DNA from 4 places in the Pseudomonas sp. AC239 genome. Region 2 is predicted to be linked to each of the others. Evidence: predicted binding sites of a transcription regulator. Region 2 holds the regulator's gene; each other region holds the start of a gene.
What was found. The regulator FliA, encoded in region 2, starts transcription of late flagellar genes. The targets are predictions, from matches to a motif close to CTAAAGTTTNNNNNNNNNNNGCCGNTAA.

Region 1 (7,526 bases), 2.0 Mb from region 2:
ACCGGCCAGCGACACCTTAATGCTCAGTCAGATCAACCAGCGGTGCCTGGCGCACTTCGGTGTCACGCCCGGCCTGAATCTCGGTCACCCGCTTGAGAGCCTTATCCACCGCCCCTTTGTCGGCCAGCAAGCTGTAGTTGATCTGGAACTGTTTGTGCTCCTTCGGAGCAATGGTTGGCACTAGATTCAATGGCCGCTGATAGCGACGGTTGTAGGAAAAACTTGTCCCCGGCTCCAGTCCGGTGACGTAGCCCTGCCCTTGGGTATCAGTGTTTTTCCACAGCGAAAATACTGGCAACTGCTGAGTATTGAAGCCAACGGACACGCCGAGGCTGGCGGCCTTGTTGTGCAGCACGGTCAGCGTCTGCCCTTTGGCATCGGCATACGGCACGACGTTATAGACCGTTTCGTCGTAATCCTTGGTTGGCGCGCGATAGGTCTGCCAGTCGGGCAGATCGCCCTTGGCCTTGTCGTTGAACGGCGACACCTGCTTCACCGGCGCAGCGAATTTCGCGCCCTGCTCGAGAAACGGCGTGCTGAAATTGCTGTGATACAGCGCCTGATATTCCTTTGGATAGTCGCCGTTGTTGGTCAGGGTGTCGTTGAGGGCGAAGCTTGCGCTGCCCGGTTCGGTGACCAGCTCGGTCGCTACCGAGAAATCGACTTTCTTGAATGCCTGCTCTTTCAGCTCGCCACGCAGCGTAATGGCATAGGGCGGCTTCTCGTCGATGTGCAGAGTTACGGTGCTGGCCGGTATGTTGGCGGCACGACCATGCAGAGTCAGCAGTTCACCGTTGTCCATGCCGGGATGGCCAACCCACTCGTAGCCGCAACGGGTGACCAGTTCATTGAAGCCTTCCAGCCAACCCAGGCCACCGCGACCGTTGAGTTCGATGAACGCCGGGTTGACCACCTCTTTGACCGGCGAATCCCAGCCCATCCGAACGTCGCCCACCGAAGCCTGCAACACGTTCATGCCACGGGTCGGCACTACCGACAGCTTCATCGTGCCGTTATCGATATCGACAATGCTGACGCCCTCCTGACGACCGCCATGCAGAGTACGCAGGGTCACGGAAAACGCTTTGGCGGTTTTTACGCCGAGTTGCTCACTGGTGATCGTCCAGTTCTTTGCCGGGGTGTTGGCATCGAGCAAGACATAGTCCCAGGCCATGGCGTGGGAAGCGGCAGAGAACGCGCCGAGGGCGACGAGGAGTTTGAGCGGGGTCATGGCAGCAGCCTTTGTTGGAGTTGTGCCATTTTTATAGCGCTGCGGAAACGTTTCAGCAAGTCCAAAGAAGCGGTGGGAGAAAAGCATTCGCGAGCAGGCTCGCTCCCACAGGGACATCTGGCCTTCACAATATTTGTGAATTACGCCGACTACTGTGGGAGCGAGCCTGCTCGCGATAGCTGTTTCAAGAATGCATCAACGGAAGCGGTCAACCTCGGAACGCAGATCCGCCGCCAGCTTCTCCAGCTCTTTAGCGGTGACAGCCAGGTTAGACACCACCTCACGCTGCTCGCTGTTGGCCATGGCAATGCTCTGCAAGTTGCTGCTCAGCAACGTCGCCGTGCTGCTCTGTTCCTGAGTGGCAGTGGTGATCGCGGCAAACTGCTGCCCTGCCGAACGGCTCTGCTCGTCGATCCGCGCCAGCGCCGAGGCGACATTGGCGTTGCGCGACAGGCCTTCCTGCATCAGCACGTTGCCCTGCTCCATGGTGCTGATCGCGTTGCCGGTTTCCTGCTGGATGCTGTGGATCATGCTGGAGATTTCATCGGTGGCCTGACGGGTACGCGAGGCGAGGCTGCGCACTTCGTCCGCGACCACGGCGAAACCGCGACCTTGCTCACCGGCACGAGCGGCTTCGATCGCGGCGTTGAGCGCCAGCAGGTTGGTTTGTTCGGCGATCGAGGTGATCACGCCGACGATGCCGCCGATTTCCTGCGAGCGTTGGCCGAGGGTGTTGATCACCGTGGCAGTGCTGTTCAGCGCACCGGCGATCTGCTCCAGCGACGACGATGCTTCTTCCATCGAGCTGCGGCCAATCTGCGTTTGCTGAGCGTTTTCCTGCGCCAGGCGCTGCGTCGCACCCATGTTGTCGGCAATGTTCAGCGACGTCGCGCTGAACTCTTCCACGGCGCCGGCCATGCTGGTGATTTCGCCCGACTGTTGCTCCATGCCTTCGTAAGCACCGCCGGACAAACCAGACAGCGCCTGCGCACGGCTGTTGACCTCTTCCGAAGCGCGGCGGATGTGCTCGACCATGGTCGACAGCGCCTGGCTCATCTGGTTGAACGCACGGGACAGCTGACCGATTTCATCGTGGCTCGATACGTTCAGACGCACGCTCAGATCGCCCGCGCCCAAGGCCTCGGCCTGACGCACCAGATCGCCCAGCGGGGCAAGTTTGCTGCGCAGCAGCCAGACCACGGAACCGACCGCGAGCAACATCGCCAGCAGGCTGCCGATCGCCAGTTGCGTACCGACGCTCCAGGTCACCGCGCGGATCTCAGCTTTCGGCATGCTCGCCACCACCGACCACGGGCCACCTTCGAACGGCACGGCGATGCTATAGAAGTCTTCGCCCTGGTCGCTCCAGAACTCACCTTTGCCCGGGGTTTTCACCAGGTTGTTGATGGTCGGTACGGCTTGGTCCAGAGCTTCGACGCCGGCAATCGGCACCAGCCATTTGTTCTGCTCGTCGAGGAGCGCCAGCGAGCCGGTCTGGCCGATGCGGAAGCGCTTGAGATTGGCGAACTGCGCGTTCTGCGCGTCGGTGTAGTCGAAGCCGACGTACAACACCGCGATAATCTTGCCGCCTGCATCGCGTACCGGGGTGTACTGCGACATGTAGTAACGCTCGAACAGCAGCGAGCGGCCGACATAACTCTGCCCCGCCATCAGCTTTGCGTACGCCGGGTTGGCATGATCGAGCACGGTGCCAATGGCACGGGTGCCGTCCTGCTTGCTGACGTTGGTGCTGACACGAATGAAGTCTTCGCCGCTGCGCACGAATACCGTGGCCACACCGGCGGTCATCTGCTTGAACTCGTCAACTTCCGTGAAGTTGTTGTTCAGCACCTCGTTGCCCAGGTGCAGGCCCGGGGTCTGCACGCCGGCCACGGTCACTGGCTGATCCGGGTGCACACTCAAACCACTGCCGAAGCGCTTTTCGAACAGACCGCTCAAGCGCAGGGTGCTTTCGCGCAGCGTACCGTGGAAGGTACTCAGCTGATCGGCCAGCAGCCGGGCCTCACTGGCCAGATGCTCTTCACGGGTGGCGAGGTTGGCGGAATCCAGCGAACGCAAGGCGAACACCGTACTGCCGCTGATGACTATCGCCAGTATCACAGCAAGGGCGAGGCCCAACTGCGAGGCGATCCGAGCACGAGGTTGAGACATGAACAGCTCCTGGCCGAGCCACCGAATCCTCCTTGATCGCGGTAATTGCCCGGAAAATATTCTAATAATGGGGTAGCGCAGAACCGGCACGACGGTTCCACATGCTCGTAGTCGGCGGTAAAACCGAATACTTGAGCACTTTGCGTGGGTATGGCGCAGTAGTGGCATTGTGCCGGCTCGAACGTTTCAGCTCAAGCGCTCTACCGTCGGCAGTTGCATGGCACGGACCTCGCCTTGCAGAAAGTCGCTGAGGCGGCGCAAACGTTCACCTCCCGGGCGTGGCTTTGGCCATACCAGGTAATAATTCAGGCCACTGGCGACGGCGGTCGGCCACGGCAGACTCAGGCGCCCCTGCGCGACATCTTCGGCAACCATCAGCAAATCGCCCATGGAGACACCGTAACCACGCGCCGCCGCAATCATGCCCAGCTCCAGCGTATCGAACACTTGTCCGCCCTTGAGCGAGACCTGATCGGACAGCCCCATGCGCTCCAGCCAACTGCGCCAGTCGCGGCGATCCGGGGTCGGGTGCAGCAGTTCAGCGCTCGCCAGGCGCGCCACGTCCCAAGGTTGATCATTGAGCAGGTTCGGCGCGCCGACCGGAATCAGTTCCTCGGGAAACAGCAGGCTCGCTTCCCAGTCCGGCGGGAAATGCCCGTCACTGAGCAACACCGCGCAATCGAATGGTTCGTTGTTGAAGTCCACCGAATCGATATCCATCCACGCACTGGTCAGTTGCACCTCATTGCCCGGCTGTAAATGGCGGAAGCGACTCAGCCGCGCCAACAGCCAACGCATGGTCAGGGTTGAAGGCGCCTTCATGCGCAGAATGTCGTCCTCGGCGCGCAAGGTATTGCAGGCGCGTTCAAGGGCGGCAAAGCCTTCGCGGATGCCGGGTAACAGCAGCCGCGCCGACTCGGTCAGTTGCAGGTTGCGCCCGCTGCGATGGAACAGCCGGCAGGCGAAATGTTCTTCAAGGGTGCGGATGTGCCGACTGACCGCGCTCTGAGTGATCGACAGTTCTTCCGCCGCGCGCGTGAACGAGCTGTGTCGCGCTGCCGCTTCGAATGCGCGCAGGGCATACAACGGCGGAAGGCGTCGGGACATACACAAAGCTCCAGTAGCGGGGATATAGCCAATCCGGCGGGTACGTTTCAGGATGAGTATTAATCATGCCACCCATCCTTTTTATCCCTTTGTGCAACGCCTGCCAAGCGCCGAGAATCGACGCTCTGCTGTTCCCTCTGAAATCAGGTGGTGATGACCATGCGGCATCCTGTGCGTACCGAACTCTGGGCCATCCTGCGGCTGGCGGGGCCGCTGATTGCTTCGCAGTTGGCGCACATGCTGATGGTGCTGACCGACACCCTGATGATGGCGCGCCTCAGCCCCGAAGCGCTGGCCGGTGGCGGCCTCGGTGCCGCGAGCTACTCGTTCGTGTCGATTTTCTGCATCGGCGTGATTGCAGCGGTCGGCACATTGGTGGCAATTCGTCAGGGTGCCGGTGACATCCTCGGCGCCGCGCGCCTGACCCAGGCCGGACTGTGGCTGGCCTGGCTGATGGCCCTCGGCGCCGGGCTGTTGTTGTGGAACCTCAAACCCGTGTTGCTGCTGTTCGGCCAAACCGAAACCAACGTCAACGCCGCCGGGCAATTTCTCATCGCCCTGCCCTTCGCCCTGCCCGGTTACCTGAGCTTCATGGCCCTGCGCGGTTTTACCAGTGCGATTGGCCGGGCGACGCCAGTGATGGTCATCAGCCTCGCCGGTACGGTGGCCAACTTCCTGCTCAACTACGCGCTGATCACCGGCATGTTCGGCCTGCCGCAGCTGGGTCTGACCGGCATCGGTCTGGTCACGGCGATTGTCGCCAACTGCATGGCACTGGCGCTGGCCTGGCATATCCGCCGGCATCCGGCGTATGACGCTTATCCGTTGCGCGCCGGCCTGTCGCGGCCGAACCGGCAATACCTGAAAGAACTGTGGCGTCTGGGCCTGCCGATTGGCGGCACCTATGCGGTGGAAGTCGGGCTGTTTGCCTTTGCCGCGTTGTGCATGGGCACCATGGGCAGTACGCAGATGGGCGCGCATCAAATCGCCCTGCAGATCGTGTCGGTGGCGTTCATGGTCCCGGCCGGGATGTCCTATGCCATCACCATGCGCGTCGGCCAACACTATGGCGCCGGGCAATTGGTCGATGCGCGCATGTCCGGGCGTGTCGGCATCACTTTCGGTGCCGTGGTGATGCTCGGCTTTGCCCTGGTGTTCTGGCTGTGGCCGAACCAGTTGGTCGGCCTGTTCCTCGACCACAACGATCCGGCGTTTGCCGAGGTGATCCGTCTGGCGGTGAGCCTGCTGGCCGTAGCGGCGTGGTTCGAACTGTTCGACGGCACGCAGACGATTGCCATGGGTTGTATTCGCGGGCTCAAGGATGCCAAGACTACGTTTCTGGTGGGACTCGCTTGCTATTGGCTGATCGGCGCGCCAGCGGCGTGGTGGATGGCGTTCCACTTGAACTGGGGACCGACCGGCGTCTGGTGGGGTTTGGCGTTGGGCCTGGCGTGCGCGGCGGTGAGCCTGACGCTGGCGTTTGAATGGAAGATGCAGCGGATGATTCGGCGCGAGCCAGTTGCAGAAAGGTTCGAGGCCATCGGCGCGGATTAAGATCAAAAGATCGCAGCCTTCGGCGGCTCCGACAAGGGAACACATTCCAAGGTAGGAGCTGCCGAAGGCTGCGATCTTTTAAATGGCTTCCACCGAAGCCTGCTGACTGGCTCCAAAGATCAGATATTCCACCAGATCCTCCAACGGCAACGGCCGGCTGATCAGGTAACCCTGCACCTGATCGCAACCGAACCCGCGCAACAAATCCAGCTGCTCTGGCGTCTCGACCCCTTCGGCAACCACTTCCAGGTGCAGGTTGTGCGCGAGGTTGATCATCGCGTGTACCAGTTTGCGGTTCTCTTCACGCTGCTCCATGCCGCCGACGAAACTCTTGTCGATCTTCAGCAAGGTGATCGGCAGGCTGTTGAGGTGCACGAACGACGAAAACCCGGTGCCGAAATCGTCCAGCGAGAAGCGCACGCCGAGGCGGCCGAGGGCGTCCATGGTCTGTTTGACCAGATCGCTGCGCCGCATCACCGCGGTTTCGGTCAGTTCGAACTCGAGCCACTGCGCCTCGACGCCGCGTTCGGCAATCAGACGGCTGAGCGTCGGCAGCAACTGGCTGTCCTGAAACTGCCGGAACGACAGGTTGATCGCCATGTGCAGCGGCGCCAGACCCTGTTCGCGCAATGCCTGCATGTCACGCAGCGCGCGAGCGATCACCCAGTAACCCAGCGGCACGATCAGACCGCTCTGTTCGGCCAGTGGCACGAATTCGCTCGGTGGCAACAGACCGCGTTCGCCATGACGCCAGCGCACCAGCGCTTCAAGGCCGACAATCTGGCCGTCCGCAAGATTCAGGCGTGGCTGGTAATGCAGTTCCAGTTCATCGCGGCGCAAGGCCCGGCGCAGTTCACTTTCGAGGTCGGCCATGCTGCGCGCGTTGCGGTTGATGCGTTCGTTGAAGATATGAAAAGTGCAGCCCTGTGTGCTCTTGGCCTGCTGCATGGCGATGTGCGCGTGCCACATCAGCGGATCGGCGCCGCCATTGGCGCGGGCATGGGCGATGCCGAGGCTGGAACCGATCAGCAGGCTCTCGCCGTCGACCCAATAAGGTTCGGCCAAGGCTTCGGTGATGCGTTCAGCCATCCACTCGGCGCGTTGCGGCGCGCGGCGGGTGTCGATCAGCAAAGCGAATTCATCACTGCCCAGCCGCGCCAGTTGATCGCCGGCCTCCAGCTGACTTTTCAGCCGCGCAACAACTTGCAGGATCAAGCGATCGCCAGCCTGATGACCAAGGGCGTCGTTGGCATGGCGGAAATTGTCGAGATCGAGGTGGCCGAGAGCGAGACCGCGACCGTCGCCTTCGGCAAGACGCGCGGTGAGCAGGGTCTGAAAGCCCTGACGGTTGGCGATGCCGGTCAGCGGGTCCTGTTCGGCCAGGCGCTGCAAAGTGTTTTCCAGCACGCCGCGTTCGCGCACATGGCGCAGGCAACGCTGGAGCATGCCGGCATCGAGGGCG
Region 2 (7,526 bases):
AGCAACAACAGCGGCCGGGGCCTCGGCCTGAGCCTTGACGGCATTCAGCGAGTCCAGCAGTTGTTCGAATTCGTTATCGGTAATGTCGTCCGATGCGCTTTCGGCGACCGGCTCTTCCACCACTTCTACCGGTGCGGCCACGGCTTCATCCGCCGATTGCGGCTCGGCCAGACGCGCCAGCGCGGCCAGCAGTTCCGGCGTCGCGGCGGTGATCGGTGCACGTTCACGGACTTCGCTGAACATGCTGTTCACCGCGTCCAGTGCTTCGAGCACCACGTCCATCAGTTCTGCATCAACGCGACGCTCACCCTTGCGCAGGATGTCGAACACGTTTTCGGCGATGTGACAGCACTCCACCAGCTCATTGAGCTGAAGGAAGCCGGCGCCCCCTTTTACAGTGTGGAAACCGCGAAAAATTGCATTGAGCAGATCTGCATCATCCGGGCGGCTTTCCAGCTCGACCAGTTGTTCGGACAGTTGCTCAAGAATCTCGCCGGCCTCAACCAGGAAATCCTGAAGGATCTCTTCATCGGCGCCGAAGCTCATTAATGGGGTGCTCCTACAGGTCTAAAAACCCAAAAAACCCGAATTCCGAAACTCTAGAATCCAAGGCTGGATAACAAATCGTCCACATCGTCCTGACCGGACACAACGTCTTCTCGTTTATCGGCATGAATCTGCGGACCTTCACCCTGCGAGAGATGTTTTTGTGGATCTTTTTCAGCAAGCATTGCGGCGCGGTCATGTTCGATGCCCGCAAAGCGGTCGACCTGACTGGCCATGAGCACGAGTTTGAGCAGATTGCTTTCGACTTCGGTGACCAGTTGGGTCACACGCTTGATCACTTGACCTGTGAGGTCCTGGTAATCCTGAGCCAGCAGGATGTCGTTGAGGTTGCTCGACACCGCACGGTTGTCCGTGCTGCTGCGTGACAGAAAACCGTCGACCCGGCGCGCCAGTTCGCGGAACTCTTCAGCCCCGACCTCGCGACGCATGAAGCGGCCCCAATCGGCGCTCAAGGTCTGCGCTTCATCAGCGAGACTGTTGACCACCGGCGTGGCGCTTTCCACCAGATCCATGGTGCGGTTGGCCGCGGCTTCCGTCAGCTTGACCACATAGCCCAGGCGTTCGGTGGCGTCGGTGATTTGCGACACTTCCTCAGCCTGCGGCATGTGCGGATCGATCTGGAAATTGACGATCGCACTGTGCAGTTCACGTGTGAGCTTGCCCACTTCCTGATACAGGCCGCGGTCACGGGTCTGATTGAGCTCATGGATCAGTTGCACCGCGTCGCCGAACTTGCCTTTTTCAAGGCTCTCGACCAGTTCGACTGCGTGTTTTTTCAGGGTCGATTCGAAATCGCCCTGTGATGATTCGTTATGCTCCATAGCTCCCCCGCGCATTCATCAGCCGATGCGTTCGAAAATCTTCTCGATTTTGTCTTTCAACGCTTGAGCCGTGAAAGGTTTGACTACGTAACCGTTCACACCGGCCTGAGCGGCCTCGATGATCTGCTCGCGCTTGGCTTCAGCAGTCACCATCAACACCGGGAGGTGCTTGAGTTTTTCATCGGCGCGCACGTGACGCAGCAGGTCGATACCGGTCATGCCCGGCATGTTCCAGTCCGTTACCAGAAAGTCGATGCTGCCGCTGTTGAGCACCGGAATGGCGGTGACGCCATCGTCGGCCTCGACGGTGTTGGTGAACCCAAGATCGCGCAGCAGGTTCTTGATGATCCGCCGCATCGTTGAGAAGTCATCAACGATGAGGATTTTCATGTCTTTGTTCAATTCGACCTCCAAGCAGTCTTAAACGCGCCCAGCACCTGGACGCGCCACTTCAATCAATCGGCATAGCACTCGAAGTTTGTCTGGAGCACAACGGATCGAGACCGGCGCCGTTCATCACCGCACCAGCCTCGTTTCGCAGTGTCCCCACACTGCCTTCAGCGCGCTCGCCACTCCCCCAAACGCCCCCGCAGACGGGCCGCGCACTGGCTGTGTAACTGGCTGACCCGCGATTCACTGACGCCAAGGACTTCACCGATTTCCTTGAGGTTCAGCTCTTCGTCGTAGTACAGCGCCAACACCAGTCGCTCACGCTCCGGCAAATTGGCAATCGCGTCCGCCAGCGCCGACTGGAAGCGTTCATCTTCCAGATCGCGTGACGGCTCCATATGAGCACTCGCGCCATCCTCGTGCAGCCCTTCGTGTTCGCCGTCCTGCAACAGGTCGTCGAAACTGAACAGGCGGCTGCCCAAGGTGTCATTCAGAATCCCGTAGTAATCGTCGAGACTCAATTGGAGTTCGGCCGCAACCTCGTGATCTTTAGCGTCACGGCCGGTTTTAGCTTCAATCGAGCGAATCGCGTCGCTGACCATCCTGGTATTACGGTGAACCGAGCGTGGCGCCCAGTCCCCTTTGCGCACTTCATCGAGCATCGCGCCGCGGATTCGAATGCCCGCGTACGTTTCGAAACTGGCGCCTTTGCTGGCGTCGTATTTGGTCGAGACTTCGAGCAAACCGATCATCCCGGCCTGGATCAGGTCTTCGACCTGCACGCTGGCCGGCAGGCGTGCCAGCAAGTGATAGGCAATGCGCTTGACCAGTGGCGCGTAGCGCTCGATCAATTCGTATTGCGCGTCACGCGCCGACTTTTTATAAAGATTCATGCCACTGGCGGTCATATCACAGGCCCTGCGGTTTGCTGCACGAGACGCTCGACGAAAAATTCCAGATGCCCGCGCGGGTTGGCCGGCAGCGGCCAGGTGTCGACCTTCTGGGCGATGGCCTTGAAGGCCAGCGCGCACTTGGAACGGGGAAAGGCTTCGTAGACGGCGCGCTGCTTCTGCACTGCCTTGCGCACGCTTTCGTCGTACGGCACGGCGCCGACGTATTGTAGGGCGACGTCGAGAAAGCGATCCGTGACCTTGGTCAACTTGGCGAACAGGTTGCGCCCTTCCTGCGGGCTCTGCGCCATGTTGGCCAGCACGCGGAAGCGGTTCATGCCGTAGTCGCGATTGAGCAACTTGATCAGCGCGTAAGCGTCGGTGATCGAAGTCGGCTCGTCGCAGACCACCAGCAAGACTTCCTGGGCGGCGCGCACGAAACTGACTACCGAGTCACCAATGCCCGCAGCGGTGTCGATCACCAGCACGTCGAGATTGTCGCCGATGTCGCTGAACGCCTGGATCAGGCCGGCGTGCTGCGCAGGACTCAGGTGCACCATGCTCTGCGTGCCGGAGGCCGCCGGCACGATGCGAATCCCGCCCGGGCCCTGCAACAGCACGTCGCGCAGTTCGCAACGGCCTTCGATGACGTCGGCCAGTGTGCGCTTGGGTGTCAGCCCCAGCAGAACGTCGACGTTCGCCAGGCCGAGGTCGGCGTCCAGCAGCATGACCCGACGGCCAAGCTCTGCCAGCGCCAGCGACAAGTTCACTGACACGTTAGTCTTGCCGACGCCACCTTTGCCGCCGGTCACCGCGATCACCTGTACGGGATGCATGCTGCCCATGTTATTTCTTTACCTTGTCTTGCATAGACGGAGGCCACATTACTGGCTGCGCGTTCCTGATCGGAACAATGCGTGGCAGACCATCGATGTAGGTACAAAAACTGTTCATGATTACCTCAGCCAACCTGCTTGGTCGGGCTGTGATAGATATCAGCGAACATGTCAGCCATGGCTTCTTCGCTGGGTTCTTCCTGCATTTGCACGCTGACGGCGCGGCTGACCAGCTGATGACGACGCGGCAGATGCAAATCATCCGGAATCCGTGGGCCATCGGTCAGGTACGCGACCGGCAATTCATGACTGATCGCCAGGCTCAACACTTCGCCGAGACTGGCCGTTTCATCCAGTTTAGTCAGGATGCAGCCGGCCAGCCCGCAACGCTTGTAACTGTGATAAGCGGCGGTTAGAACCTGTTTCTGGCTGGTGGTTGCCAGGACCAGATAATTTTTCGAGCGAATGCCACGCCCGGCCAGGCTCTCAAGCTGCATGCGCAACGCCGGATCACTGGCTTGCAGGCCGGCAGTATCGATCAAAACCACGCGTTTGCGTAGCAGTGGATCCAATGCCTGCACCAGCGACTGACCCGGATCGACGTGCGTTACCGGCACGTTGAGGATGCGCCCGAGGGTTTTCAATTGTTCCTGCGCGCCGATGCGGAAGCTGTCCATACTGACCAGCGCAACATTCTGCGCGCCGTACTTGAGCACATAACGCGCAGCGAGCTTGGCCAGCGTGGTGGTCTTGCCCATGCCGGCGGGGCCGACCATGGCAATCACACCGCCCTCTTCCAGCGGCTCGACTTCCGGTACGGCGATCATCCGCGCCAGGTGCGCCAGCAGCATGCGCCAGGCCTGACGGGGTTCTTCGATATCGGTGATCAGTGCCAGCAGATCGCGCGACAGCGGGCCGGACAGGCCAATGCGCTGCAGACGGCGATACAGATTGGCCTGGGCCGGACGGCTGCCTTGCAGCTGATTCCAGGCCAGGGTGCCGAGCTGCACTTCCATCAGCTCGCGCAGGCTGTTCAATTCAAAACGCATCGAATCCAGCGCACGCGGATCGACACCCGCCGAAGCTTGCGCAGGTGCTGCGGCCGGACGCGTCGGTGCAGCATAGGTCGGCTCGCTCAGCGGCTCGGCAGCGGTCAGCGGCAGGCCTGCGGTCAATGGCAGCCCGGCGAACAACTGCTGATTGGTGTTGCCGTCGGCTTCGCCACGCAGGCTCAGTTCGGCCTGGGCGGTGACGATGCGCGACTGGGTCTTGCGCAGCTCGTCTTCGAGTTCCATGTTCGGAACCCGTGGCGCCAGCGCCGACAATTTGTAATCCAGAGCCGCCGTCAACTCGACGCCGCCGGCAATGCGGCGGTTGCCGATGATGGCGGCATCAGCGCCCAGCTCATCGCGAACCAGCTTCATGGCCTGACGCATATCGGCGGCGAAAAAACGCTTAACTTGCATAAACCACTACCTCAGCCGTTGGGCCCTACTGTCGCAACGATGGTCACTTGCTTGTTGTCCGGTACTTCCTGGTAGGCCAGCACGTGCAGCCCTGGGACTGCGAGGCGGCCAAAGCGCGAGAGCATCGCGCGAATCGGGCCTGCTACCAGCAGGATCACCGGTTGGCCTTGCATTTCCTGCCGCTGGGCCGCTTCGATCAACGAACGTTGCAGCTTCTCGGCCATGCTCGGCTCCAGCAGAACGCCCTCTTCCGAGCCTTGTCCTGCCTTCTGCAGACTATTGAGCAATATCTGTTCCAACCTTGGTTCCAATGTGATCACAGGCAGCTCGGACTCAGTGCCTACAATGCTTTGGACGATTGCGCGGGATACGCCGACCCGCACAGCCGCGACCAGAGCGGCGGTATCTTGACTCTTGGCGGCGTTGTTCGCGATCGCTTCGGCGATGCTGCGAATGTCACGCACCGGCACGTGCTCGGCGAGCAGCGCTTGCAGGACCTTGAGCAACTGCGACAACGAAACCACACCCGGCACCAGCTCTTCCGCCAGTTTCGGCGAGCTCTTGGCCAGCAATTGCATGAGTTGCTGCACTTCCTCGTGGCCGATCAGCTCACTGGAGTGCTTGTAGAGAATCTGGTTCAAGTGCGTGGCAACCACGGTGCTGGCGTCGACCACGGTATAGCCGAGCGATTGCGCCTGGGCGCGCTGGCTGATTTCGATCCACACCGCCTCCAGGCCAAAAGCCGGATCTTTGGCGTTGATTCCGTTGAGCGAGCCGTAGACCTGGCCCGGGTTGATCGCCAGTTCGCGATCCGGGTAGATTTCGGCCTCGGCCAGAATCACCCCCATCAGGGTCAGGCGATACGCGCTCGGCGCCAGATCGAGGTTGTCGCGGATGTGCACGGTCGGCATCAGGAAGCCCAGATCCTGCGAGAGCTTCTTGCGCACGCCCTTGATCCGCGCGAGCAATTGCCCACCCTGATTGCGGTCCACCAGCGGAATCAGGCGATAGCCGACTTCGAGGCCGATCATGTCGATCGGCGTGACGTCGTCCCAGCCCAGCTCTTTGGTTTCCATGGCCCGTGCCGGCGACGGCAGCAGTTCCTGCTGACGCTTGACCTCTTCCAGCGCCACGACCTTGGCGACGTTCTGCTTCTTCCAGAACAGGTACGCGCCGCCCGCAGCCAGCGCCGCCATGCTCAGGAAGGAGAAGTGCGGCATGCCCGGCACCAGGCCCATCACCGCCATCAAACCAGCCGCCACGGCCAGCGCTTTCGGCGAGGCGAACATCTGGCGGTTGATCTGTTTGCCCATGTCTTCCGAGCCGGAGGCACGGGTCACCATGATCGCCGCCGCTGTCGATAACAACAGTGATGGCAATTGCGCCACCAAACCGTCACCGATAGTCAACAAAGCGTAAACCTTGCCGGCATCGCCGAAGCTCATGCCGTGCTGGAAGATACCGACGGCCATGCCGCCGATGAGGTTGATGAACAGAATCAGCAGACCGGCGATGGCGTCACCGCGGACGAACTTGCTGGCACCGTCCATCGAACCGTAGAACTCGGCCTCTTGCGCGACTTCCTGGCGGCGCGCCTTGGCCTGGGCTTGATCGATCAGGCCGGCGTTGAGGTCGGCGTCGATCGCCATTTGTTTGCCGGGCATCGCATCGAGGGTGAAACGCGCGCTCACCTCGGAAATCCGCCCGGCACCCTTGGTCACCACGACAAAGTTGATGATCATGAGGATCGCGAAGACCACGATACCGACCACGTAGTTACCGCCGATCACCACCTCACCGAAGGCCTGAATCACCTTACCGGCGGCGGCGTGGCCATCCTGACCGTGGAGCATGACCACTCGCGTCGAGGCCACGTTCAAGGCCAGCCGCAACAGCGTCGCCACCAGCAGAATGGTAGGGAACACGGCGAAATCCAGCGGCCGCAGCGCATACACGCAGACCAGCAGGACGACGATCGACAGGGCAATGTTGAAGGTAAAGAAGACGTCGAGCAGGAACGGCGGCACCGGCAACATCATCATCGCCAGCATGACCAGCAGCAGCAACGGCACGCCCAGATTGCCTCGACTGAGATCGGCAACGTTGGTGCGTGCTGTATTGAATAACTGAGTGCGATCCACCGGTTTTCCCCGTTCCTTTAAAGCAAACTTTTGACGCCCAGAACGGGCGCAGGGCGGCTACTGCAAGAAGCTTTCCAACTTTTGCCATTCATTGATACAGAGGTATTTGATTGAAGATTTTCTGCTGACCGGGCCGGCCCCTTCGCGAGCAAGCCCGCTCCCACATTTGGTCCGTGTCGGGCACAAAACCTGCAACCACTGAAGATCCCTGTGGGAGCGAGCCTGCTCGCGAAGAGGCCATCAGGTCCGGCGCAATTCTTAGATTTAAACGAAGCTGTTTAAAAGACACCTGCAGACACGGTCTCAAGGCTACAAATCCTTGCGCCATTGCCTACAGCCAAGCCAGAATCCGCCGGCTTGTGCACCTTGGGGTCGGGTTCTATCGTGGTCCGGTCGCTGACGAATCAGCGATCGG
Region 3 (7,526 bases), 1.2 Mb from region 2:
GCGGCGCAGCGTCGAACGCTTGACTCCAGCTGTCTTTTTCACCTTGAGCGACCACGCTGCTGAAATTCGCCGCGCGGGCACCGGGATGTTTGAGCAACTCGCTGAAGGTGCGCTCGCCGCCGAGGTAGAAGTGCAGGGCGCTCATGCCGACACACACAGTCAATGAGCCTTGGCCGGCGATACGCTGAAAGCTGCGTTCCGCAGCCTGGCCCCAAGTGGCGTGGAGATGTTGCAGGGTATCGAGGCTGAGACCGGCGGAGACAGGCAAAGGTGTCGAGGTCGGCTGGTGCTGAAAGTGCGTTTCGAGCTGTCTGACCAGTGGCTGCGGATCGAAGCCCAGCAGCCCGCTCTGTTGTTCGCTGCGAAACATCTTGCGGTAGCGGGGGCCGACATCGAGTTCCGGACTGACCGCAAACAAGCCGTCGTCGGTGCTGCCGGGATGCAGCTTGAGCAGAGCGCTCCACGGCTCGATCACCTCCGCTAGCCGGGCGATCTGGCTCTGGCGCAATTGATTGCAACGGGCGCTGCCCAATAGCAGAGCGGCGATGTAGGTTTGCTCGACGCTCAGTTCGCTGGTCAGGTAAGCCAGATCATCGCGCAGCCGCCGTTGCTGCAGCTGTAGTTCAGAAGCGCTGCGATACAGTTGATGCAGTTCGAACCACACATGCTCGGGTGGAGAACTGTACAACTGCGTCGCACGCACCAGTTGCGCCTTCAGCGCGTGCGCGGCACGTTGCAAAGCGGTGCTGACCAATGTCGCCCGATCCTTGCTGTATTTGGGCAGGATACGCAGGGCGATCTGTTTATAGCCGATGGCCAACTGGCCTTGCAGGGCCTGACACAGGTTGCTGACTTTGCGCGAACGCTCGTCGAGCATGATCGCCTGATGCAGAAAGTGCCGTTCCAGATGCTGGCAGACGAAATACACCTCGGGCCGCAGCAGTTCCAAGAGTTGCAGGCGATTGTCGCTAGGAGTGAGCAACAGGTTCAGTTCGCCGAGGCCTTGATAGAGCAGGCGGGCGGTTTCGCCGATGTTGGCCTTGGGCAGGCCGGCGATCCAGCGCTTGAGGTCGCGCGGGCTGGCGTCGCAGAACGACAGGCGCGTTTGCGTGGGAGTCGGAGCGCGCAGCTTGGGAGAAAAGTTGGTCTGGCTCATGAGCAAAACCATAGCAGCAAATGCCGCGGTTTGCGGAAGCAGCCTTGGCTGCTTCCGCGAACAGGGTCACGCTTTTGGCAGTGCCAGACCCTGGCCCATCTGCACTGGCGAACCGGCCACCAGCTCTTCGGCCCACTTCACCTGATCCGGGCCAAACAGCACGATCGCCGTTGAACCGAGCTTGAAGCGCCCCAGTTCCGCGCCTTTTTCCAGATGAATCGGTGCGCGTGCGGCTTCGTCGTAGCGGAAGGTTTTCAGCTCGCGCTTTGGTGGTGTGACCAGACCGGCCCACACGGTTTCGATCGAAGCGACAATCATCGCGCCAACCAGCACCACGGCCATCGGCCCGCGTTCTGTATCGAAGATGCACGCCACACGCTCGTTGCGGGCGAACAGCTCGGGAACGTTTTCGGCGGTGGTCTGGTTCACCGAGAAAATCCGCCCCGGGATGTAGACCATTTCGCGCAGGGTGCCGGCCAGCGGCATGTGCACGCGGTGGTAGTCCTTCGGCGACAGGTAAATGGTGGCGAAGTCGCCGCCCATGAACGGCGCCGCGTTGGCCGCATCACCGCCGAGCAATTCGAGCACGCTGAAGCTGTGGCCCTTGGCCTGGAACACGCGACCGTGCTCGATCGGGCCGAGCTGGCTGACCGCACCGTCGGCCGGGCTGAGGATCGCGCCCGGGGTTTCGTCCAGTGGGCGTGCGCCATCTTTCAGGGCGCGCGTGAAGAACGCGTTGAAGTGCTCGTAAGCGGTGAGGTCTTCGACCAGCGCTTGCGACATGTCCACTTGATAACGCTTGGCAAACCATTGGGTGAAGGCATTCTTGAACCAGCGCACGCGGCATTCGGCGATGCAGCCGGCCAGGCGCGACAGCAGGTGATGCGGCAGCAGGTACTGACTGAGGATAAACAGACGCTCTTTCATTAGTTGTCCTTAAAACCTTGAATCTCGACAGGCGTGTCAGGGTGGTTGCCCCATTCGCCCCATGAACCGGCGTAGCCCTTGACCCGCGGATAACCGAGGGATTTGGCCACCAGATAAGTGAAGCCCGACCGGTGATGGGTCTGGCAGTGGGTAATGATTTCCTTGTCCTTGGTGATCCCAAGGTTTTCGAGGATCTGCGGCATGTCGCTGCGGATGCGCAACTGACGCGCCGGGTCCATGCCCGCGGTCCATTCGAAATTGACCGCGCCGGGGATGTGTCCGCCCTTGGCTGCGAGGACTTTCTCGCCGGAATATTCCAGCGGCCCACGCGCGTCCCAGATCGCCAGATCGGCCGCGCCGAGACGGCTTTGCAGGTATTCGCGGGTGGCGGTCGGTTCGTCGTGCAGGGTCAGCGAGACCGGGCCGCCGACTACGGGTGGTACCTGGATCGACATCGGCATTCCGTCTGCCAGCCAGGCCGGCAGGCCACCATCTATATAGTGGTACTTGTCATGGCCGATGACATCGAGCAGCCAGATGAAGCGTCCGGCCCAGCCGCCGCCCTCATCGTCATACACGACGTAGACCGCGTCTTTGCGATGGCCGAGCTCGCCGAACAGCGCTTGCAGATCGGCTTTCGCCGGCATCAAACCCGGCGCCGGTGGCTGGCCGAGCTGGGTGCGTTTCGGGTCGACAAAACGTGCGCCGGGCAAGTGACCTTCGGCATACCGGGCAGGGCTGGTCAGGTCCACCAGGATCAGTTCCGGGGACTCCAGACGCGGCAGCAGGTCGCTCGGCTCGATGACAAGCGACAAGCCAGAGAAGTCAGACATGTGAGGTCTCCAGAGCACAAAGGGGAGGATTGTAGCGCAGGCTCATTGGCCACGGCTGCTAAAGCTGTGCAGGGCTTTTTCGATGCACTGCGCGGTTTTGCCGAAGGCTTGTACGGTGATGTCGGCGAACGGCCCGCCGCCCTGATCGGCAACGACGATCATGATCACCCGGCCGTTATTCACCAGTGAGCGCAGGAATAAGTGCTCCCCGCGAAACAGCGTGCGCAGGCTCGCCGGTAACAAGGCCGAGAATTGCGCGTTGTTCTCCGGCGAGATCCGCACCTGCGCCTGCTGAGCGAGCAGGCGTTGCAGGACTTTGCTCTGGCTGACGGCAAAACTCAGCGCCGCCGCATCCTTCGGCAAACCGGCGGTCTGGTGCACGCGCAGGGTCGTGTGTGTGCGGTCGGCCATCAGAATCATCACCCGGCGCATGCCGCTGGCCACCAGTGCCTCGCGGGCGGCGACGGTCAGGCTCATGGCATTGGTGAAGCGGCTGGGCTCGGCGAGGAGTTCGGCGCATTGCCGACGCCACTGGCTCAGATCATCCGCATTCGGCGCTGCGGCCGGGAGCATGCCGGCCGGCAAGCGACGAGTGCCCCACGGCCAAATCAGTGAAACCGCCGGGTGCCACAGATCGGGCATTGCATGCTGACGCGCGCTGTTCGCCGCTTGCTGGTGCAACTGTTGCTGCACTTCGTCCATGGAAATCTGCAGATACAGGCTGGTCAGGTACTGCCAGCGCTTGCTGTGCAGACTGTCCCAGGCCTGTTGCGCCGACAGCGCCAGGCCGTTGGCGAGCAGCACGGTATTCGCCGGCTGGTTGAGCCAGCGCCGCAGTGTCGGGTCGTCGTCGAGGCGATTCTGCTGGCGCAGCGGGTGTTCGCTGTCGCGGGCAATGCGCAGCACTTTGACCAGTTCGCGTTGTTCACTGAGCAGCAATTTGTAGCCTTGCTCGACCCAGATCGGCAGATGCCAGGCCTGGACCAGTGCCTCGGCAATCCTCAACAGGCGCACGCCGAACAACTGCTTTTCGACGACCCCCGCCGATTCGCCCTTGTGGATAACTCGCAGTTCCCACTCTTCGAGCAACTGCGGATAGGTCAGTGCCAACGGCCACAGCGGCGACAAAAACAGCAAGCTGCCCCAGTGGATGTCCTGCCACAGCCGCGCCAGGCGACTGGCGAAAAAACCGTTGGCCTGTTGTGTCGCGTGTTGGCTGATCAGCTGCAATTGGCGCAAGGCCTTGGGAATCTGCCGGTGCGGTTCGGCGGGCAGGCGCGCGAGCAATTCTTCGGTGCGCGCCAGGCCCAGGCGATTGATTGCCACCTCGAGATTTTCCGCTGGCGCGGCCATGGTGCCGTGAGTGTGACGATTCGCCTCGCGGATGATGCTCAAGGCCAGCGCCGGGCTGTCCTGCATCAGATCGGCGATGTCGCGCAGCGAGCTGCGGTTGTCGCGGATCGCTCGGCAGACTTTGTCGTGAGCCTCTTGTGGTACGGGCAGGAGGACGCTGTCGAGCAGCTTGACCCAGCCGTCGAGGGTGGTCGGTTTTGCGTGTGGGACGTTCGTTTCATTAGCCATGTCTGGACGAGATCTTCACTGACTGTAGACGCGCCCGGCATGGGCTAAATTGGCTTTTCGCCTGAACTGGCTATAGTCTGGCGCAGTTTTGCCGATAAGTAGAAGAAGAGATTTTTTAACTTCCGAATATGACCTTGAACCCGACTTAAACAAGTACCTTCTACCTATGGCTAAAATTATCGGCATCATCGTCGTATTCGCGAGCGTGCTCGGCGGATACGTGCTCTCCCACGGCAAGATTGCCGCCCTGATCCAGCCTTTCGAGGTGATGATCATCGGCGGTGCGGCCCTCGGCGCCTTCCTCCAGGCCAACCCCGGTTACATGACGATGCACGTGCTCAAGAAATCCCTGAGCATGTTCGGTTCGCGCTTCACCCATACCTTCTACCTGGAGGTGCTCGGGCTGATCTACGAGATCCTCAACAAGAGCCGCCGCGAAGGCATGATGGCGATCGAAGGCGACATCGAAGATGCCGCCGCGAGCCCGATTTTTGCCAAGTACCCGGCCGTGCTCAAGGATGAACGCATGACTGCGTTTGTCTGCGACTATCTGCGCATCATGTCCTCCGGCAACATGGCTCCGCACGAACTCGAAGGCCTGTTCGACATGGAGCTGTACAGCCTCAAGGAAGACCTCGAGCACCCATCGCACGCCGTCAACGGCATCGCCGACGGCATGCCCGGTTTCGGTATCGTTGCGGCGGTACTCGGTATCGTGGTGACCATGGCCTCGCTGGGCGAGGGTGACCAGGCGTCGATCGGTCTGCACGTGGGTGCGGCACTGGTCGGTACCTTCTTCGGTATCCTCGCGGCGTACGGTTTCTTCGGTCCGCTGGCGCATTCCCTGGCCCACGATGCCAAGGAAGAGCTCAACGTCTACGAAGCCATCAAGGCCTCGCTGGTGGCTTCGGCGTCCGGCATGCCGCCGTCGCTGGCGGTCGAGTTCGGGCGCAAGGTTCTATATCCGGCGCACCGTCCAAGCTTCGCCGAGCTGGAACAAGCGGTTCGCGGTCGCTAAGTCATGGAAAATAATCAGCCGATCATCGTCAAGCGCGTCAAGCGCATTGCCGCCGGGCACCACGGCGGGGCGTGGAAAATCGCCTTCGCCGACTTTGCCACGGCGATGATGGCGTTCTTCCTGGTGCTGTGGCTGCTGTCCACCGCTACGCCGGAACAGAAGATCGCCATCGCCGGTTATTTCAAGGACCCGGTCGGCTTCTCCGAAAGCGGCACGCCGTACATCATCGACTTGGGTGGTACACCGACCCTGGCGCCGGAAAACACCCTCAATCCGGAAGTGAAGTCGCAGCCGCAACCGGACAAGGTCACGGTCGACACCGAACAGGTTGAAGGCATGGCCGAGCAGGTCGAGAAGGAGCGTCTCGAACTGCTGCTGCAAGAACTGCAGAACAAGGTCGACGAAAATCCGCAACTGCAGAAATTCAAGGATCAGATCCTTTTCGAAATTACCCCGAACGGCCTGCGCATCCAGATCATGGATGCCGAGAACCGGCCGATGTTCGACTCCGGTTCCGCACGCCTGAAACCGTACTTCGAAGACATCCTGCTGGCCATGGCCGACACCATCAAAGCGGTGCCGAACAAGATCAGCATCAGCGGCCACACCGACGCCAAGCCGTACATCGGCACTGGCGATTACGGCAACTGGGAGCTGTCGGCCAACCGTGCCAACGCGGCTCGCCGTGCTCTGGTCGCGGGCAGCTATCCGGATGCGCAGGTCGCGCGGGTGGTCGGTTATGCCTCGTCGGCGTTGTTCGATCGGGAAAACCCGTTCAACCCGGTTAACCGCCGGATCGACATTGTCGTGCTGACCAAGAAAGCCCAGGCTGCCATAGAAGGTGCGCAGGGTCCTGAGGCGGCGAAACCGGCAGATCAGGGTCAGAACGGTGCTGCTCCGGCAGCCCCGGTTGATCCTAATGCGTTGCCGGCGGACAAACAGCCGGTGCCAGCGCATGAGTTGCGCGAGCGCTTGAATCTGTTTGACGATGCGGCGCCGAAACCGGCTGAGCCGGGGAGTGCAGCACCAGCGCCTGCGCCGAAGCAGTAAGTGAAAAAAAGCCGACAGTGATGTCGGCTTTTTTGTGGCTATCGGTTCATGCCCCTGACCATTTTCTTAGCGTTGCTAAAATAATCGGGGACAGGCCGGCACAGTCTCAGAATCCCCGACGAATCCGGTTCTTCAACTGTTCATGAAACATCTCCGCATCGCGCTTGTAAGCCCCTTTGACCGATTCGCTGATCGAATCCAGCGCCATCGACCGCTTGTTCGACACCTCATCACGATACGCATCGATAAAGAAATCCAGGTCGCTGGCCGTGCTCAGCTTCGGCCACTTGTCCAGATAGATCGGCAATTGCGCCGGCCCCGTCTTGAACGTACAGATCCGCCGGTTGCTGATCGTCGCCTCGCCAATTTCGAACGGCACCCACCAGGACTGCGCAGTCTTCTCCGATACCACCGCCAGCAGATGCGTGCACTCGGTGATGTTGCGGGTAATGACCCCGGTGATGTCGTCGGTGGTCTGCGATTCCGGATCCAGCACGTCGAGGTAAGTCCTGATTTTCGCCTGGGTCAGGCGGGTGTTGATGGCGATCGCATGGGCGCGATCCATGTGGCGGTAGCTGATGAAGACTGGCATCAGAAATGTCCTTTGAGGGCGAGTTCGCGGTAATAGGCGCCGAGTGCCGTGAGGCGGCAGCCGGTGGAGTTGAGGGCGGCGTAGTACATGTGCTCGGCGTCGACCGGCTCGATCAGGCTGTGACGATTGCACTTCTGCAACTGGGCGAAGATCTCGCCGTGCTTGGGTGCGAATGCCTTTTCGGTGGGTTCGTAGCTGGGGTCGAGCGGGAAGACCGATTCGGCTTCGACGAACCAGTCCGGCAATTTGCGCAGGATGTCCTTGGGGATCAGCGGCGAGACTTCGCGCAAGGAAATGAACTGCGAAACATTGGTCTTGAACACCGGGCGCTGTTCCCACGGTCCGAGGGCGTTGTCGACGAAGGAGTAC
Region 4 (7,526 bases), 3.0 Mb from region 2:
GCCCCGCACCTCGAAAGAGGGCGGGGCTTTTTGTTGGTTATACGAGTTGACTGAGTATTAAGGCTGAAATCGATAAAGATCGCAGTCTCGTTTCACTCGACAGCTCCTACTCTTCGCCCATCTGCGATTGCAGATAGTTTTCCAGGCCGATCTTGTCGATCAGGCCGAGCTGGGTTTCCAGCCAGTCGATGTGTTCTTCTTCCGATTCGAGAATGTCTTCGAGCAGTTCACGGCTGCCAAAGTCGGCAACGGTCTCGCAATGAGCGATGGCGGCTTTCAGATCAGCGTGACCGGTCTTTTCGATGCGCAGGTCGCACTCGAGCATTTCGCGGGTGTGCTCGCCGATGTGCAGCTTGCCCAGGTCCTGCACGTTCGGCAGGCCTTCAAGGAACAGGATGCGCTTGATCAGCTTGTCCGCGTGTTTCATCTCGTCGATGGATTCTTTGTATTCGTGCTTGCCGAGCTTGTTCAGACCCCAATCTTCGTACATGCGCGCATGCAGAAAGTACTGATTGATCGCGACCAGCTCATTGGCGAGGATCTTGTTGAGATGCTGGATGACTGTAATGTCGCCTTTCATGATCGGAGTCCTGCCCTGTATTAACTGTATATAAGGCGGAGTTTGAGCTTGGCAGTTATAAGTGTCAAACCTAAGTTATTGAATAATAAATGAAAATTAATCGGAATAAGAATGTTTGTGTTCCGCGTCTGGACGCTAAGCAATTGATTTTCAGGCATAAAAAAACCGGACGCGAAGTCCGGTTCTTTGAAATGGGGGCATCAAGCGGCAGTAAATTCTACCGGGTAGGGGATCGCGGCCTGGGCGGTTTGCAGCTTGGTCAGGGTTTCGCGAACCACTTCCTTGGCAAGGCAGGCGCATTTGCCGCACTGGCTGGCGACGCCGGTGGCCTGGCGAACTTCTTTGTAGCTGCAGCAACCTTCATAGATCGCTTCGCGGATCTGTCCGTCGGTGACGCCAGTGCAGAGGCAAACATACATAAGTAAGAACCGTCGCTGGTTGTGACTCAATTGCGATGGATCTTAATGTTAACGAGAATGATTGTCAAAGTGCTTTCGGAACGCTTCGCAGCCAATTTCCCAGCGACTGACGAACGGTATTTTCCAAATGCTCGTCTGACCCCATCAATACGCAGTGGACAACCGAACAGGGAAAATCCGTTAAGGACAGGCCAAACACGCAGTGTATGATGGTCGTCCCTTGCGAAGAGGGTTCGTGTCACAGGGCTGTCGCCTGAGGGTGACAGGCTGGCCCGGACCCTGAACTTCAAGTTTTTACACCAGGAGATATCAATGAGCGTACTCGTAGGCAAACAAGCCCCAGACTTCACCGTCCCGGCCGTACTCGGCAATGGCGAGATCGTTGACAGCTTCACCCTGTCCTCGGCCATCAAAGGCAAATACGGCCTGGTGTTCTTCTACCCGCTGGACTTCACCTTCGTCTGCCCGTCCGAGCTGATCGCTCTGGACAACCGCATGGCTGACTTCAAGGCACGCAACGTTGAAGTGATCGCTGTGTCGATCGACTCGCATTTCACCCACAACGCCTGGCGCAACACCCCGGTCAACAATGGCGGCATCGGCCAGGTGAAATACACCATGGCTGCCGACATGAAGCACGACATCGCCAAGGCGTACGACGTTGAATCCGAAGGCGGCGTGGCTTTCCGTGGCGCGTTCCTGATCGACGACAAAGGCGTGGTTCGCTCGCAGATCATCAACGACCTGCCGCTGGGCCGTAACATGGAAGAGCTGATCCGTCTGGTCGACGCACTGCAATTCCACGAAGAGCATGGCGAAGTCTGCCCGGCCAACTGGAAGAAAGGCGACAAAGGCATGAACGCTTCGCCAGAAGGCGTTGCGGCTTACCTGACCGAGAACGCTGCAGCCCTGTAAGGCGCAACGTCGAGGTACAAAAAAACCGGCCCACGTGGCCGGTTTTTTCATGCGCAGGATTTGCTCGCCAAGGATCAGTCGTCGAAGTCTTCCCAGCCGCCCATCTGCTTCCAGCGATTGACGATGCCGCAGAACAGCTCAGCGGTCTTTTCGGTGTCGTAACGCGCCGAGTGCGCTTCACGACCGTCGAAATCGATGCCGGCGGCCTGACAGGCTTTCGCCAGCACGGTCTGACCGTACGCCAGACCGGCCAGCGTCGCGGTGTCGAAGCTGGAGAACGGGTGGAACGGGTTGCGCTTCATGTCCAGCCGCGCGACGGCTGCGTTGAGGAAACCCAGGTCGAAACTGCTGTTGTGCCCGACCAGAATCGCCCGTTTGCAGCCGTTGGCTTTCAGCGCCTTGCGGATGCCACGGAAGATGTCGGTCAGCGCGGTTTCTTCGCTGACGGCCATGCGCAGCGGGTGATCGAGCTTGATCCCGGTGAACTCCAGCGCTGCCGCTTCAACGTTGGCACCTTCGAATGGCTCGACGCGGAAGAAGTAGGTGTGATCCGGGTAGACGAAACCCTTTTCATCCATGGCGATGGTGGTCGCGGCAATCTCCAGCAGGGCGTCGGTGGCCGCGTTGAAGCCACCGGTTTCTACGTCGACGACAACCGGCAGGTAGCCGCGAAAACGTGCTGCCATCGGATGCCGGGAACCGCCGCCGCCATTTTGACCGTCCAGTTCGTCGTCGAAATGCTCTTCACTCACGCGTGTTCCTCCAGCAGGCGCCAGCGCAGTTTTTCACCGGCGCGCAGCGGGATAACGGTCAGCTCGCCAAATGGCAGACTGGTCGGGGCGGTCCATTCTTCACGGACCAGGGTGATGCGATCGGTGTTAGCCGGCAGGCCGTAGAAACGCGGGCCATTGAGGCTGGCGAAGGCTTCGAGCTTGTCCAGCGCGTTACGCTGTTCGAACGCTTCGGCATACATCTCGATGGCCGCGTAAGCGGTGTAGCAACCGGCGCAACCGCAGGCGGCTTCCTTGGCGTGCTGGGCGTGAGGCGCCGAGTCGGTGCCGAGGAAGAATTTGGCGCTGCCACTGGTAGCGGCATCGAGCAACGCTTCCTGATGGGTGTTGCGCTTGAGGATCGGCAGGCAATAGAAGTGCGGCCGAATCCCGCCGACCAGCATGTGGTTGCGGTTGTACAGCAGGTGATGCGCAGTGATGGTCGCGCCGACGTTGGCCGAAGCCTCGTTGACGAACTGCACGGCGTCGCCAGTGGTGATGTGTTCGAACACCACTTTCAGCGTCGGGAAACGCTCGACCACGCGACGCATGTGTTCATCGATGAAAATCTTTTCGCGGTCGAACACATCGACGTCGCCACGGGTAACTTCACCGTGGATCAACAGCGGCATGCCGACGTCGGCCATGGCCTCGAGCGCCGGGAAGATCTTGTCGATGCTGGTCACGCCGGAATCGGAGTTGGTGGTCGCGCCGGCCGGATACAGCTTGGCGGCGTAGACGAAACCGCTGGCCTTGGCCTGACGAATTTCTTCCGGTTGGGTGCGGTCGGTGAGGTACAGCACCATCAACGGCTCGAACTGACTGCCGGCCGGGCGGGCAGCGAGAATGCGCTGACGATAGCCGTCGGCTTCAGCGGCGTTGCGCACCGGCGGTACCAGGTTCGGCATGATGATCGCGCGCCCGAAGGTGCGGGCCACATCGGCAACGGTATTGGTCAACACGGCACCATCGCGAAGATGAATGTGCCAGTCGTCGGGACGCAGCAGGGTCAGGCGGTCGGACATGAGGGGATTCCAGGCGGGTCAAACTGAGACGAATGCTACCGGAAAAGACTCTTGCAGGCACCCGCTATCAAGTTTTGCCACAAGCGTCCGATATCCCGAAGGTATGCCGTAAACATTGTGTGAATCGGTGTTTGTGTTTCACAAGCCAATGGAGCCTCCCGTGCGCCAGCGTTATTTAGCCCTGCTCAGTGTGTTTGCCAGCCTTCCCGCGATGGCGCTGACCTACCAGACCCGTCTGGAGAACATTGAGTGGACGGTCGCCGGCGACAAGTTCGAATGCCGCCTGACGCAACCGATCACCGATTTCGGCTCGGGCGAGTTCGTGCGCAAGGCCGGTGAGCAGGCGATCTTCCGTCTGAATGCCTACAACGCCATGCTCGGCGGTGGTTCGGCGACCTTGCTCGCGGCCGCTGCGCCGTGGCAGCCAGGGCGCGGCGACATCAATTTGGGCTCGGTGCGTCTGGGCAGTGGCAATGTGTTGTTCAACAGTTCGCAATCGCAGGCCGGCGGTCTCATCAGCGGTCTGCTGGATGGCCGCAGTCCGGTTGTGCGCCGTGCGTCTGGCGACGGCCGGGTTTCCGAAGTTCGCCTATTGCCGGTCAAGTTCAGCAAGGCGTTCAACGACTATCAATCCTGTGTCGCGAAATTGCTGCCGCAGAATTTCGACCAGATCAAGCAGTCGCAGGTAGGTTTCCCGGGGGAGGGCGTTGATCTTGACCCGGCCGCCAAGGCCAAGCTGCAGGTGATGCTCGACTACATGAAGGCCGATCCGACGGTGAACCACATCGAGCTCGACGGCTATTCCGACAACAGCGGCAATCGCCTTACCAACCGCGAACTGTCGCGGCGCCGGGCGCTGGCGGTGGTCGATTTCTTCAAGGCCAATGGCATCCAGGAATCGCAGATCACCGTGCGCTTCCACGGCGAGCAATATCCGATCGTGCCGAACACCAGCAAGGCCAACCGTGCGAAGAATCGTCGGGTCAACGTGAAATTGTCGCGTGTGGCACCGACCACAGCCCCTGCGCCAGCACCGCAAGCGAGTACGCCAGCCACCGCCGCAACGACTTCCTGACTCGCCGGTCATCGTCGCGCTCTCGACAGATTCTGTCGCTTTGTCGTCTTAAGCTGTCGCGCCTCTGTAAATTATCGCGTTTGAGCGGTAGACTCCCCGGCTTTCCGTAGAACCCCGTGGAGTGATGGCATGGCGGACGTAAACAAGGTCGTTCTGGCGTATTCCGGCGGCCTGGACACTTCGGTGATCCTCAAGTGGCTGCAGGATACTTATAACTGTGAAGTGGTGACCTTCACCGCCGATCTCGGTCAAGGCGAAGAGGTCGAACCGGCCCGCGCCAAGGCTCAGGCCATGGGCGTCAAAGAAATCTACATCGACGACCTGCGCGAAGAGTTCGTGCGTGATTTCGTGTTCCCGATGTTCCGCGCCAACACCGTTTACGAAGGCGAGTACCTGCTGGGTACTTCCATCGCCCGTCCGCTGATCGCCAAGCGTTTGATCGAAATCGCCAACGAAACCGGCGCCGACGCCATTTCCCATGGCGCCACCGGCAAGGGCAACGACCAGGTACGTTTCGAACTGGGCGCCTACGCGCTCAAGCCGGGCGTGAAAGTGATCGCCCCTTGGCGCGAGTGGGACCTGCTGTCCCGCGAGAAGCTGATGGACTACGCCGAGAAGCACGCGATCCCGATCGAGCGCCACGGCAAGAAAAAATCCCCGTACTCGATGGACGCCAACCTGCTGCACATCTCCTATGAGGGCGGTGTGCTGGAAGACACCTGGACCGAGCACGAAGAAGACATGTGGCGCTGGACCGTCTCCCCGGAGAAGGCTCCCGACACCCCGCAATACCTGGAACTGACTTACCGCAACGGCGACATCGTCGCGCTGGACGGCGTCGAGATGACTCCGGCCACCGTTCTGGCGACGCTGAACAAGATCGGCGGCGAGCACGGTATCGGTCGTCTCGACATCGTCGAAAACCGTTATGTCGGCATGAAGTCCCGTGGCTGCTACGAGACCCCGGGCGGCACCATCATGCTGCGCGCTCACCGCGCCATCGAGTCGATCACTCTGGATCGCGAAGTTGCTCACCTCAAAGACGAGCTGATGCCCAAGTACGCCAGCCTGATCTACACCGGTTACTGGTGGAGCCCTGAGCGTCTGATGCTGCAACAGATGATCGACGCTTCGCAGGTCAACGTGAACGGTGTTGTGCGCCTGAAACTGTACAAGGGCAACGTCATCGTCACCGGCCGCAAGTCCGACGATTCGCTGTTCGACGCCAACATCGCCACTTTTGAAGAAGACGGCGGTGCTTACAACCAGGCGGACGCGGCGGGCTTCATCAAGCTCAACGCGCTGCGCATGCGGATTGCTGCCAACAAGGGTCGCAAGTTGTTCTGAGCGGTTCAGATCGACGCGCAATAAAAAAGGCGGCCTGTTCAGGGCCGCCTTTTTTTTCGGAATTTTTGTGTGGTTCATCAAGCCGTTTCTCTTGTCTGCCTGTTGGCGGGTCGTCCCGTCAGCTTGTTCGCCCCAGCAAGGTGACTGTCTGCGTGCACAGGTTGTAAACGACACACAGCGTTGGGCCTGAGCTTTTCTTCGCCTGTTTGAGCTGTTGCAGCGCGGTATGTGCCGGAGAGTCCGAAACATGATTCGACAGGAAAACCAGAACACGCGGTTTTTTTTTCCCACCGCTCCGGAGAGTGTCGAGGATCGCATCGAATTCTCTGGACGCGTCAACGTCTCTGGCGTCGATAATGTTCAGTTCGCTTATCAGTGGTGACAGCTTGATCGTCTGGACCACCGGGCTGGCCTGGCTTGCCATGTCGAGCGGAGGGTCGGGCGCGTTATGGATCCTGCAGGGACGCTGAAATCCGCCCCCCGCAGTGTTGCTGGATACCACACAGCTGGTTATCTCGAAAGCGCACGGTTCATCGGTTTTACGCAACGGTTCTTTTCGTTCGCTCTCGCGTTCCGGATGTCCAGTCGCCTTGAGGAAGCTTTTGTCTTTGCCGAAATCCGAGGGTGAGTAGAGGGATCGGTGATTGAAGTTGAGCGTGATGAAAAAAAGAAATAACAAGTAAAAGGGAAAACTGATCAGAAACCACACATAGATTTCCCGATCCTTATTATCCAGAAACGGCAGCGAGACCGCCGCGGATGTTTCCGAAAGAATGGCAAATATGGCGATAACTGTCATTGGGTTGGTTATCTTGTTCTTTATCTTGAGCATGATTAAGTTCTATGTTGTGTGTTGGGTATTGACTGTTTCTATATATAGCAAAAGCGATCATTAAAGTTTCTGGGTGTTGTTTCAAGTTTTATAGACTGGCTGAGGGTGTGTCGAACTTGCGGTGCTGTCGCTTCGTAACGTCATATGTCTAATCGGCAATCAGCACGACAATTCGGGGGAAGATGGCATTACGTATGACTTCGGCGCGGCGTAGGACGCGTAGGCGTTTATCCGCAAAATCGATGCGGTCTTGAAGCAAGCAGTACGATTACGCTGGGTATGGCGGGGTCTATTTGTGGGAATTATCCTCAATACCTGTAGGGAATGTCTCTCGATGCAAGTGCGTGTAAAAGTTGCTATGCGCTACAGCAAGTGACTGGGATATCGTGCGTGTTCTAAAAATTCGAACAGCGAAAACTGGACTTGCCCATGAATAAAGTGCTGATCGTGGATGACCATCCCGTCATTCGACTTGCGGTACGTATGCTGATGGAACGGCATGGCTACGAAGTCATTGCAGAAACGGATAATGGCGTTGATGCACTACAAATTGCTCGCGAACA

Region 1: the regulator FliA is predicted to act here: its motif matches at 3,512-3,539, upstream of ACZ0AZ_RS07980 (methyl-accepting chemotaxis protein).
Region 3: the regulator FliA is predicted to act here: its motif matches at 4,568-4,595, upstream of motA (flagellar motor stator protein MotA).
Region 4: the regulator FliA is predicted to act here: its motif matches at 3,776-3,803, upstream of ACZ0AZ_RS03025 (flagellar protein MotY).

Annotation. Positions count from the first base shown of each region.
Region 1 covers NZ_OZ409864.1:1,709,698-1,717,223, forward strand. Annotated here, with positions in the region: gene ACZ0AZ_RS07970 (YifB family Mg chelatase-like AAA ATPase) at 1-20, shown strand, start outside; gene ACZ0AZ_RS07975 (aldose 1-epimerase family protein) at 17-1,231, opposite strand; gene ACZ0AZ_RS07980 (methyl-accepting chemotaxis protein) at 1,427-3,403, opposite strand; gene ACZ0AZ_RS07985 (LysR substrate-binding domain-containing protein) at 3,590-4,510, opposite strand; gene ACZ0AZ_RS07990 (NorM family multidrug efflux MATE transporter) at 4,670-6,064, shown strand; gene ACZ0AZ_RS07995 (putative bifunctional diguanylate cyclase/phosphodiesterase) at 6,143-7,526, opposite strand, start outside.
Region 2 covers NZ_OZ409864.1:3,702,704-3,710,229, reverse strand. Annotated here, with positions in the region: gene ACZ0AZ_RS16900 (chemotaxis protein CheA) at 1-546, opposite strand, end outside; gene ACZ0AZ_RS16895 (protein phosphatase CheZ) at 600-1,388, opposite strand; gene ACZ0AZ_RS16890 (chemotaxis response regulator CheY) at 1,407-1,778, opposite strand; gene fliA (RNA polymerase sigma factor FliA) at 1,946-2,686, opposite strand; gene fleN (flagellar synthesis regulator FleN) at 2,683-3,513, opposite strand; gene flhF (flagellar biosynthesis protein FlhF) at 3,630-4,970, opposite strand; gene flhA (flagellar biosynthesis protein FlhA) at 4,982-7,111, opposite strand.
Region 3 covers NZ_OZ409864.1:2,490,061-2,497,586, forward strand. Annotated here, with positions in the region: gene ACZ0AZ_RS11420 (molecular chaperone) at 1-1,156, opposite strand, end outside; gene asd (archaetidylserine decarboxylase) at 1,223-2,083, opposite strand; gene rhdA (thiosulfate sulfurtransferase) at 2,083-2,916, opposite strand; gene ACZ0AZ_RS11435 (HDOD domain-containing protein) at 2,959-4,497, opposite strand; gene motA (flagellar motor stator protein MotA) at 4,664-5,515, shown strand; gene motB (flagellar motor protein MotB) at 5,519-6,565, shown strand; gene ACZ0AZ_RS11450 (toll/interleukin-1 receptor domain-containing protein) at 6,672-7,157, opposite strand; gene ACZ0AZ_RS11455 (caspase family protein) at 7,157-7,526, opposite strand, start outside.
Region 4 covers NZ_OZ409864.1:663,003-670,528, reverse strand. Annotated here, with positions in the region: gene bfr (bacterioferritin) at 107-580, opposite strand; gene ACZ0AZ_RS03045 (bacterioferritin-associated ferredoxin) at 781-999, opposite strand; gene ACZ0AZ_RS03040 (peroxiredoxin) at 1,312-1,914, shown strand; gene rnt (ribonuclease T) at 1,989-2,666, opposite strand; gene pyrC (dihydroorotase) at 2,663-3,709, opposite strand; gene ACZ0AZ_RS03025 (flagellar protein MotY) at 3,870-4,784, shown strand; gene ACZ0AZ_RS03020 (argininosuccinate synthase) at 4,914-6,131, shown strand; gene ACZ0AZ_RS03015 (hypothetical protein) at 6,250-6,963, opposite strand; gene ACZ0AZ_RS03010 (response regulator transcription factor) at 7,393-7,526, shown strand, end outside.